DNA from 3 places in the Pantoea sp. X-Soil-TKNS-1207 genome. Region 2 is predicted to be linked to each of the others. Evidence: predicted binding sites of a transcription regulator. Region 2 holds the regulator's gene; each other region holds the start of a gene.

Region 1 (3,577 bases), 1.9 Mb from region 2:
GCCCAGCCAGCGTCCTTGCAGATAACTCAGCCAGCAGCCGAGGCTGGCGGCGGTGGTCAGGATCACCATGGTCGGGATAAAATCCATCACGCCTTTGGCCACCATGGCGCCGGCCAGTAACAACAGGCTGTCACCGGGCAGAAATGAGGCTGGCAACAAACCATTTTCCAGAAACAGCGTCAGAAACATCACGCCGTAAACAATCCACACCACATCCGGATTAGCCAGCGCGGCAAAATCCTGGTGCCAGAGCGCGTGGACAATCTCATGTAAAACACCCATCTGCTATTCCATCAAGTCACAAGGATTTCATTTTAACGGTCTGCGTAGCAGCAGATGTTGATCTCTGCCACGCAGTTCCGGCCTGTTGAGCTTAGGTTGAAAATTTTACTGCTTCAGGCGCTCAAACCCGGCTTTCAGGTCATCAAGCAGGTCATCAACGTGTTCCAGACCAATATGTACCCGCACCAGCGTGCCGGTGAAATCGACACCCCCCGCCGGGCGAATTGCAGCCAGTTCTTCCGGCTGGTTAGCCAAAATCAGCGACTCATAGCCACCCCAGGAGTAAGCCATGCTGAAGTGGTGAAAACCATCGAGATAAATCGCCAGCTGCTCGCTGCTCAGCTTCTCATGCAAAATAAACGAGAACAGACCGCTGCTGCCGTTGAAATCGCGCTGCCAGAATTCATGGCCTTTGCACTGTGCCAGCGCCGGATGATTTACGCGCGCCACTTCCGGTCGCGCCGCCAGCCATTCCGCCACCTGCAATCCGCTCTCTTCATGCTGACGCAGACGGGTGCCCAGGGTACGCAGGCCGCGACTCGCCATATACGCGGTGTCGGCATCGACCATCTGGCCCATCAGATAGGAGTTCTCACGCAGCTGATCCCAGCAGCGCGCATTGGCGACGGCGGTGCCAATCATCGCATCGCTGTGACCAATCAGATATTTGGTGCCAGCCTGAATCGAAATATCGACGCCATGCTCCAGAGCGTTAAACAACACGCCCGCCGCCCAGGTATTATCGATCATGATAATGGCGTCCGGCGCTACTGAGCGCACCGCAGCGACGATAGCCGGGATGTCCTGCACTTCCATGGTGATGGACGCAGGGGATTCGAGAAACACCACGCGGGTGTTGGGCTGAACCAGCGCGCTGATTTCACTACCGATGCAGTGATCAAAAAAGGTGGTGGTAACCTGAAGTTTGCTCAGGATTTTGGTGCAAAAATCCTGCGTCGGTTCATAGACCGCGCCGCTTACCAGGATATGATCGCCCGCTGCAACGAAAGAGAGGATGGCGTTAGCAACCGCTGCGGCACCACAAGGATAAAGAACGCATCCGGCGCCGCCTTCCAGTTCCGTCATCGCGTCCTGGAGGGAGAAGTGCGTCAGCGTACCGCGACGACCGTAGAACAATTCGCCTTTCGCCCGTCCGGCGGTGGCGCGTTTTTTATCGGCTACGGTATCGAAAACCAGCGATGAGGCGCGCTGAATAACGCTGTTCACTGAGCCTTGGGTGTAACGTTTGCTGCGTCCCGCGCTGACCAGCGTGGTGTCTATTTTTTTCGTTGCCATCACTGCCTTTCCTGCCGCATTTCACAAAGCAACCACGTTACCACGAATCCAGCCTGCGAGTTGACCCTGATTGCGGAATATCAGAGTTCCACCCTGGAATAAGCCGGCGTCGCCTGGCGGTGACGAGGAAAACGTCTGCTCACCCGGAAAATGGTTAAAAACCTTCCTCGCTGGATACAGAAGCAGCAAAATTTGTGGAGAAAAAGCGCACCTTTCGTTTGTAAATAGTAATGAGAACTACTATCAATTCGCACTTATAATTTGTTATGATCCGCGCTCGATCGTGAACTGTGCAATTGAAGTTGGAGACGCAGCGTGGTAGCCAGTGATTTGATGCAAACGGACCTCTCCGTTTGGGGCATGTATCATCATGCCGATATCGTGGTAAAGGTGGTAATGATTGGCCTGTTGCTGGCCTCCGTTGTTACCTGGGCAATCTTCTTTGGCAAATATGCTGAGTTGAGTTCAGCGAAACGTCGCCTGAAGCGTGAGCATGTCGCGCTAGGCGAAGCGCGTTCGTTAGACGACGCCTCACGTACCGCCACCAGCTTCAAAGGCAACAGCCACAGCCTCGTGCTGCTGAACGATGCGCAGAATGAGCTGGAGCTTTCCGCGGGTGCAGAAGACACCGACGGCATTAAAGAACGTACCAGTTTCCGCCTTGAGCGTCGTGTTGCGGCATTCAGCCGTCACGCAGGTCGCGGCAATGGCTTCCTCGCTACCATCGGTTCGGTCGCGCCGTTTATCGGCCTGTTCGGTACCGTATGGGGCATCATGAACAGCTTTATCGGCATCGCTCAGACGCAAACCACCAACCTTGCCGTGGTTGCGCCGGGTATCGCTGAAGCGCTGCTGGCTACCGCCATTGGTCTGGTGGCTGCTATCCCTGCCGTTGTCATCTACAACGTGTTTGCCCGTATGATCGCCAGCTACAAAGCCTCGCTGGGCGATGTGGCCGCACAGGTACTGCTGTTGCAGAGCCGCGATCTCGATCTGGGTAAAGTGAACAACGAAGTGGCTCGTGCGGCTACCGCTCAGAAACTGCGCGTAGGGTAATTACCATGGCGATGCGTTTGAACGACGACATGGAAAACGATGGCGAAATGCATGAAATCAACGTGACGCCGTTTATCGACGTCATGCTGGTTCTGCTGATCATCTTTATGGTGGCCGCGCCGTTGGCCACTGTAGATGTCCGCGTCAACCTGCCAGCGTCTACCAGTGCGCCGCAGCCGCGTCCGGAAAAACCCGTTTATCTGTCAATTAAGGAAGATAATCAGGTCTTCATCGGTAATGATCCGGTGAGCAAAGAGACGCTGGTGAATGCGCTGACTGCGCAGACCGAAGGCAACAAAGACACCACTATCTTCTTCCAGGCAGATAAGTCGGTAAGTTATGAAACCCTGATGTCAGTGATGGACCAGCTACGCGAAGCCGGTTATCTCAAGATTGGACTGATGGGAATGGAGACGGTGAAGAAATAATCTCACCGAATCTGACAAGGGCGCCGCTAAGGCGCCCTTTTTGTTTGCTGAGGGGAATCAACCCAAATGGTTGCCGCCGGTCACGCCATGCACCTCTGCCGTGACATAGCTCGATTCCGGCGACGCCAGATAAACATACACGCCCGCCAGTTCCGCAGGCTGCCCGGCCCGGCCGAGCGGCGTTTGTTCGCCAAATTCCGGCAGTTTCTCCGGCAGCTGACCGCCCGCCACCTGGAGCGCGGTCCAGATTGGACCCGGCGCCACGCAGTTTACGCGAATGCCTCTAGGGGCGATCTGCTTCGCCAGCCCGCGGGTATAATTGAGAATCGCCGCTTTGGTCGAGGCATAATCGAGCAGATGGGCGCTCGGCTGATATGCCTGAATCGACGAGGTGGTGATAATGGTGCTGCCCGGCGGCATATGCGGAATGGCCGCCTGAGTAATCCAGAACAGCGCGAACACGTTGGTCTCGAAGGTTTTGCGTAACTGCTCGCTGCTGAGATCGGCGATATCCT
Region 2 (3,577 bases):
TGAGCGAGAAGATCGTTGAAGGCTGGGATGACCCGCGTATGTTGACCGTTTCCGGTCTGCGTCGTCGTGGTTACAGCGCCGAATCGATCCGCGAATTCTGTCGCCGTATTGGTGTGACCAAACAGGACAACATCGTCGAGATGGCGTCGCTGGAGTCATGCATCCGTGACGATCTCAACGAGAATGCACCGCGTGCGATGGCAGTGCTTGATCCGCTGAAAGTGGTGATTGAGAACCTGCCAGCCGGTCATGAAGAGATCATCACCATGCCGAACCATCCGAACAAACCGGAAATGGGTACGCGTGATGTGCCGTTCAGCCGTGAAGTGTGGATCGATCGCGCGGATTTCCGTGAGGAAGCCAACAAGCAGTACAAACGTCTGGTGCTGGGCAAAGAAGTGCGTCTGCGTAACGCCTATGTGATTCGTGCTGAGCGCGTGGCGAAAGATGATGAAGGCAACATTACCTGCATCTACTGTACCTGCGATGTCGATACGCTGAGCAAAGATCCGGCAGATGGCCGTAAAGTGAAGGGCGTGATCCACTGGGTTTCTGCCATTCATGCGCTGCCGGCGGAATTCCGTCTGTACGATCGCCTGTTCAGCGTGGCGAATCCGGGTGCGGCTGAGGATTTCCTCACCACCATCAACCCGAATTCACTGGAAATCAAACAGGGCTTTGTCGAGCCGGGACTGCGCGATGCAGAAACGCAGGCGCCGTATCAGTTTGAGCGTGAAGGGTATTTTTGTGCAGACAGCGTGTACTCGCAGCCGTCTAAGCTGGTGTTTAACCGCACCGTAGGCTTGCGCGATACCTGGGCGAAAATCGGCGATTAATTCTTTTTGTCGTTTTCACCATATCATCATGTAAGGGCGAGCAATCGCCCTTTTTTATTGGCGATAAATCACGGCTGGCAACCATTTATGCTACGGCATAAAAAATGTGTTTGTTACCGGTATTTGCGACAAATCTGACTTTAGTAAAATTAATCCATTTACGAGTGTTAAAAACTGTATTTCAGGTAGGCTATGCGCTCTCCAGCGTTGCTCCGCGGGTTATCTAAGGAAAAAAAATGACAAGTCTCGCTCAGGAAGCCAAACACAGCGTCGTGGTTTTACATCAGCTTATCGAACGTATTTTTAATCAGTCGGATAGCACTGACGACAGCATTGAATTGTTTCTCTCGCACTTTCACCCCGACTTCAAAATGGTGACGCCGCAGGGGAAACAATTCGATTTGAACTCAATGGAGGTGCTGTTCCGCCAGTTGCGCGGCCAGCGTGAAGGGATGCGCATCGCCACCAGTGAACACACCATCATTTCGCAGCAGAGCGAGGAGGTCACCATTCAGTATCGCGAGTTGCAGATGATGAATGGTAACAACCAGAGCCGCATTTCGCTGGCGGTGCTGGATTGCAGTACCTTGATTCCTCGCTGGCGATATTTGCAGGAAACGCTGGTGCAGTGATATCCAGAAACAAAAAAACCGGTGCCAGGCACCGGTTTTTTTATACTGCATAGCACACTTCGTTACTTATCGTGGAGCGTCTCGTCTTCGCGGCAGTCTCCCAGCGCACAGTGGCCGTACAGGTACAGGCTGTGGTTGGTGAGTTTGATACCGTGACGGGTTGCAATTTCACGCTGACGGGTTTCAATCGATTCATCGCTGAACTCGATCACTTTGCCACAGTCCAGGCAGATCAGGTGGTCATGATGATGCTGCTGCGTCAGTTCAAAGACGGATTTACCGCCTTCGAAGTTATGACGGGTAACGATGCCCGCGTCATCGAACTGGTTAAGAACGCGATATACCGTTGCCAGACCAATCTCTTCGCCCATATCAATCAGGCGTTTGTACAAATCTTCCGCACTGACGTGATGGCACTCGGGTTCCTGAAGCACTTCCAGAATTTTAAGTCTGGGCAGCGTGACTTTCAGGCCAGCCTTCTTCAATGCGGAGTTGTTGTCAGTCATGCGGATATTGTCCTGTTACTTTGCTAGTCACTTGCGGCGCAGGGCCTTGAATGTCGATCACGCGCATTCTCATTTGCGTCTCATTATAGAACTCAAGCAGTGAAATGAAAACCAAGGTAACGTCCTGAAATCACCAGTGGCTGTAAGGATAAGTGTCACTAACGCCGGCGGGGATCGTGCAGGTCTTTGTTTCCATTTCACTCAGCCTCATTCTGATGCCAGAGGAATAAGCGGATGACCGTTACGGGTATTCTACAGATTTGCGGGAAAAAGTTAAAAAACAGTAGCTATTATTTTTATAGGAAATTCCTTTAACTCAATGTGAGCCAGCGCCCACATTGAGGAGGGCAGGGGATCAGGCTTCGATGATCGCCTGTAATTGCAGCTCATCAAAAATCTGTTTCACCCATTTTTCAACACGTTCGTTGGTCAGTTCCGGCTGACGATCTTCGTCAATAGCCAGTCCCAGGAAGTGTTTGTCATCGGCCAGACCTTTAGAGGCTTCAAAATGGTAGCCTTCCGTTGGCCAGTGGCCAACAATCACCGCACCATTCGGCTCGATGATGTCACGGATGGTGCCCATCGCATCACAGAAGTATTCCGCGTAGTCTTCCTGGTCGCCACAGCCAAACAATGCCACCAGTTTGCCGTTGAAGTCGATCTCTTCCAGCGTCGGGAAGAAATCATCCCAGTCACACTGCGCTTCGCCGTAGTACCAGGTCGGGATGCCCAGCAGCAGGATATCGAATGCTTCGAGATCTTCTTTGGTGCTCTTGGCAATGTCATGCACTTCAGCAACGTCTTTACCCAGTTGTTTCTGGATCATTTTTGCAATGTTTTCAGTGTTGCCGGTATCGCTGCCGAAGAAAATGCCTACGATTGCCATGGGTCAAGTAACCTCTTAAATCCTGATTGTGAAAGTAAGTCAGTAGAATGCACAGTTAAGCGAATGATAGCAGACCGGGCAAAGTGGCGGAACTTGTAAAGCGGTCACTTTTGTTCGTGCGTGCGGTCTGCGTGCGTTACGACAGTTTGAGCTGCGCCAGCAGCATTTGTTCAATCAATTCGCTGCGACTGATGTTTTGTTGCTCAGCCAGGGTGTTGAGGGCATCAACCGCCTCGCCGGACATTTTCAGCTCGACACGACGCAACCCACGCACCTTGTCGCGTTTCAGCTGGTTGCGTTTGTTAATCCGCAACTGTTCGTCACGCGTCAGCGGACTGGTTTTGGGGCGACCCGGACGCCGCTCATCAGCGAAGAGATCGAGCGTGGTACGGTCAGTCTGTTCTTTTGCCATGGTTTGTAAAACTGAGTGGGCGCGAACGGCGGAAAGGCGCTGCGCGATTTATACATTATCGGCCCGACCACGGTGAAAAAATCATCCGCGGCAAATTTTTAGCGCGACATCATACTCCAGCGCCATCCACGACGCCAACCCTAAACGGTTTGCGGCAAGCTTTTGCTTTTACAGTACAAAAAAGCGCCGGACTGCGCGCAAAACCGCCTCAGGTTTCTCCGCATGAACCCAGTGGCCTGCGCCGCTGATCACATGCGCATGCGCCTGCGGGAACTGACGCAGCAGGGCATCGCGGTGCTGATTAT
Region 3 (3,577 bases), on a different replicon from region 2:
GTGTGGCCTTATACACCACGCCCATCTGCGGCAGGAAGGCGTTACCCCGATCGTTAAGCGTGGTTTCGGGATTGATGAATCCGTTGCTGGAAGTCTGGGTGTAACGCTGGAAACGTCCGCCCAGCACGGCGATCCATTTGTCCGTCAGATGGATGCTGTCTTTGGCAAACACAGAACGACTATAGAGGTTGGTTCTGAGATTACTGATCGAGTCGCTGTAGGTGCTGTCATTCACCACCGGCTCCTCGCCATAAACCGGATCATACATGTTGAAGCTGTTCGACACTTTGCCGCGATACGAGTAAGCCTTGTAGGTTTCATTCTGCTCGTAATCGACACCCAGCAGGAGATCATGCTGCATACCGCCAATCACCGGAGAGCCGCTGACGTCCCATGAGGTATAGGTGGTCTGATGATTGAAGCCACGGTTGGCGTCGGCACGGCGCGAGACAATGCCGGTGGTGGTATCAATCGCGGTGGCGCGCACTTCGTTGCTGTCGTAACGACGCTGCATCCAGCCGTAGTTCAGGTGCGTGTCCCAGGTGTCGTTGATGGTGTAGCCATAGCTGACGTTCAGGCGTTTGTTTTTGCCCCACGCATGGTTGGCGCTGTCATCAAGACGTCGCTCGTAGGGGATATCCACCGGCTTGCCATCGATAAAGGCGGTGCCACGGTCATAAGGAACGTCGTATTTATATTCCACGTAGCTGATGTTGAACGAGCTGCGTTCGCCATACCAGCTCAGCGACGGCGCCAGCAGCGTATGTTCGTTAACGCCAAAGTTGCGCCAGTAATCTTCGCGCTGACGCTCTGCCACCATACGGAATGCAAAGCCGTTGCCCAGCGGACCGGTGATATCGACTGTGCCGGTGCCACCGCCGTAGCTGCTGGAGACGCCACTCAGATGGGTGTTCCACTCGTACTGCGGCTTTTTGCTCACCAGGTTAATGATGCCGCCTGGGTTGAGGATGCCATACAGCAGCGAAGAGGATCCCTTCAGCACTTCGACGTGGTCGATGCTGGCATCCATGGTCAGACCCTGGTTGCTGCGCACGCCGTCGATAAAAATTGAGCCGTCGGTATTGGAGCCAAAGCCACGCTTCACAAAGCCATCTTCGGTGCCACCGAGGGTATTTCCCTGGGTCACACCGCTGACAAATTTCACCGCATCGTTAAGGCTGGTGACCTGGTAATCCTGAATCACCTGTGGCGTCACTACGCTGATGGACTGAGGCGTCTCATTGCGCGGAGTATTGGTGCGCAGCGTTGCGGCGGCGTCTTCCTGGTTATAGCTCCCGGTTGATGCATCCTGGCTGGCGGTAACGGTCAGCGTATTGTCTGCGGCTGAAACGCCGTGACAGGCCAGAAAAGTAGACAAAAATAGAAGCTGAGATCCAGAGATTTTATTATTACGCACTGGTGAAAAAGGCAAAAGATACTTCATTTGATTAAATCCGCATCAGAAACAGAATAATAGTGAGGCGGGAATGATAATGAGATTAATTTTCATTTTCAATAATTTTTAAAATATTTAACCTTATTTTTTTCTATTACTCGCGCCAGTAGTGGGGGTTTTTCTTATTTTACTTTGCCGCAACAAAAATAATATGTAGTGAGTTTTCTCATTTAAATTCATCATGTTACATAAAATATGTAGTAGCCCATTTTGTTATTTAACGGATTTCGTTGATTTACTACATCTCAAAAATGAAATCTTATTTGGTCAATATAAACGCCGTTTCTATCCGAAATGAAAAGAAAAATTAAGGTAATCTTAAGGTTAATAGACGAAAAACTTATGCCTGAGACCTTATCGCCTCTGTTGAATCCATACGCAATATGCGGTTAATTTTCTACTGTGGTATCTGAAAACGTGAAGCCATCATCCTCTAACGTTAATCTGCAAAAACACGATCTTTACGGCGAGCGCTTCCGCGCCGTCAAACCCCATCTGTCGGCGGGATTATTGCGTGTGGCGCAATATATCAACGATAACCGTGGCATGGTGCTGGAGAAGACGGCGCTGAGCATTGCGGCCGAGACCCAAACCTCCGATGCCACGGTGATCAGAACGATCCAGGCGCTGGGATTTAGCGGCTTGCGCGATCTGAAAAGCGTGCTGGCTGGCTATCTGGGAATCACGCCGCGTTCACCGGGTAAGATGGTCAATACGGTGAAGAAAATGGCGCAGGATACCGGCGCCAGCATCGATTTTGTGTTGCAAAGCTATCGGACCAGCTGCGATATGCTGGACAGCCCCGCAAACCGCGTAGCGATTACCGATTCAGTGGCGCTGATGCGCGCCGCCAACCGGGTCGCGATTTTTGGCATCGGCGCGTCCGCCATCATGGCCGACTATGCCTCACGCCTGTTTAACCGCAACGGTATCCCGGCCTATGTGCTGAACCGCACCGGCATCGCGCTGAGTGAGCAGCTGCACCATATGCGCCAGGGCGATGTGCTGGTGATGCTGGCGCAAAAAAGCGCGCATCCTGAAGGGATGACCACGGTCAGCGAAGCCAGACGGCTCGGTATCCGCATCATCCTGCTCACCGCCACTGCCGGGACGGTTTTTGCCGAACATGCCGACCAGATCATTGAAATTCCCCGTAGCGCCACATCGGAACTGATGCCGGTTCATGCCACTCCGCTAATCTGCCTGGAAATTCTGGTGCTGGGGCTGTCCGCCTCCGCGCCGGTCCTTACGCTGAACAGCATCAATCGGTTGTATGAATTGTCGAACGCCCTGTCACGCGCGGGAAAGAAAAGCAGCTGATTGCCGCAGTGTTAATTAAGTGAATAAAATTCATATACTTTTTTCGCAACGGCTGTGTTAGGTTCGTTATTCCTGACTTACCCGAGAGAAAGATGATGTTTGTATTTATGGCGACATTCACAGCAACCACCACCACCGCTTTTGGCGGCGGCGGGCGTGTTTCTGTGGCTAACACCTAAGCAAACAGAATCTCAGCCCCGCCAGCATGGACGGGGAAAGGTTCTCCGTTCAGCGATGGCATGAATGGAGACACACGATGCGTTCAGTAGCAGGCAGCAAAGCACTTCTGATTATTGATATGCAGCAGGGACTGTTTCACGGGCCGCAAACCCCGTTCGCAGCCAGCGCTATCTTATCCAATATCAATATCCTGATTGATAACGCCAGAAACACCGACACACCGGTGTTCTTCGCACGCCATACCGGGCCTGATGGCTCGCCTTTTAGCGAACAAAGCCCACTGACGCAGCTCATCCCGGAACTGAATGTTGATGCGGATAATGACGTGGTATTTATTAAACGCTATCCCAACTGTTTCAGAGACACGACGTTGCTACAGCATCTGCGCCAGAAAAATATTGCGCAGCTGGTGATTGCCGGGATGAAAACCGAGATTTGCGTGGATACCACCTGCCGTGCGGCGGCGGATTTGGGGTTTTCCGTGGTGTTAATTTCCGATGCGCACAGCACGGTGGATAATCAGGCGCTGAGCGCGGATAACATCATCAGCCATCATAATCTCACCCTGGCCGGTCCTTTTGTTTCACTCTCCACCGCGCAAAACTGGGCGTTTTAAGCCGG

What was found. Region 2 encodes Fur, which represses iron uptake genes when iron is present. Its sites were predicted from a motif close to ATAATAATGAGAACNACTATCAA; they were not measured.
Region 1: the regulator Fur is predicted to act here: its motif matches at 1,803-1,825, upstream of exbB (tol-pal system-associated acyl-CoA thioesterase).
Region 3: the regulator Fur is predicted to act here: its motif matches at 1,488-1,510, upstream of AC6I8V_RS21130 (TonB-dependent siderophore receptor).

Annotation. Positions count from the first base shown of each region.
Region 1 is NZ_AP035958.1:3,714,150-3,717,726, reverse strand. It holds gene AC6I8V_RS17185 (DedA family protein) at 1-282, opposite strand, end outside; gene metC (cystathionine beta-lyase) at 388-1,578, opposite strand; gene exbB (tol-pal system-associated acyl-CoA thioesterase) at 1,912-2,634, shown strand; gene exbD (TonB system transport protein ExbD) at 2,640-3,062, shown strand; gene AC6I8V_RS17165 (SDR family oxidoreductase) at 3,120-3,577, opposite strand, start outside.
Region 2 is NZ_AP035958.1:1,243,415-1,246,991, forward strand. It holds gene glnS (glutamine--tRNA ligase) at 1-836, shown strand, start outside; gene AC6I8V_RS05705 (hypothetical protein) at 1,073-1,468, shown strand; gene fur (ferric iron uptake transcriptional regulator) at 1,531-1,974, opposite strand; gene fldA (flavodoxin FldA) at 2,330-2,860, opposite strand; gene ybfE (LexA regulated protein) at 2,997-3,272, opposite strand; gene ybfF (esterase) at 3,441-3,577, opposite strand, start outside.
Region 3 is NZ_AP035959.1:199,314-202,890, reverse strand. It holds gene AC6I8V_RS21130 (TonB-dependent siderophore receptor) at 1-1,444, opposite strand, end outside; gene AC6I8V_RS21125 (MurR/RpiR family transcriptional regulator) at 1,874-2,776, shown strand; gene AC6I8V_RS21120 (cysteine hydrolase family protein) at 3,033-3,572, shown strand.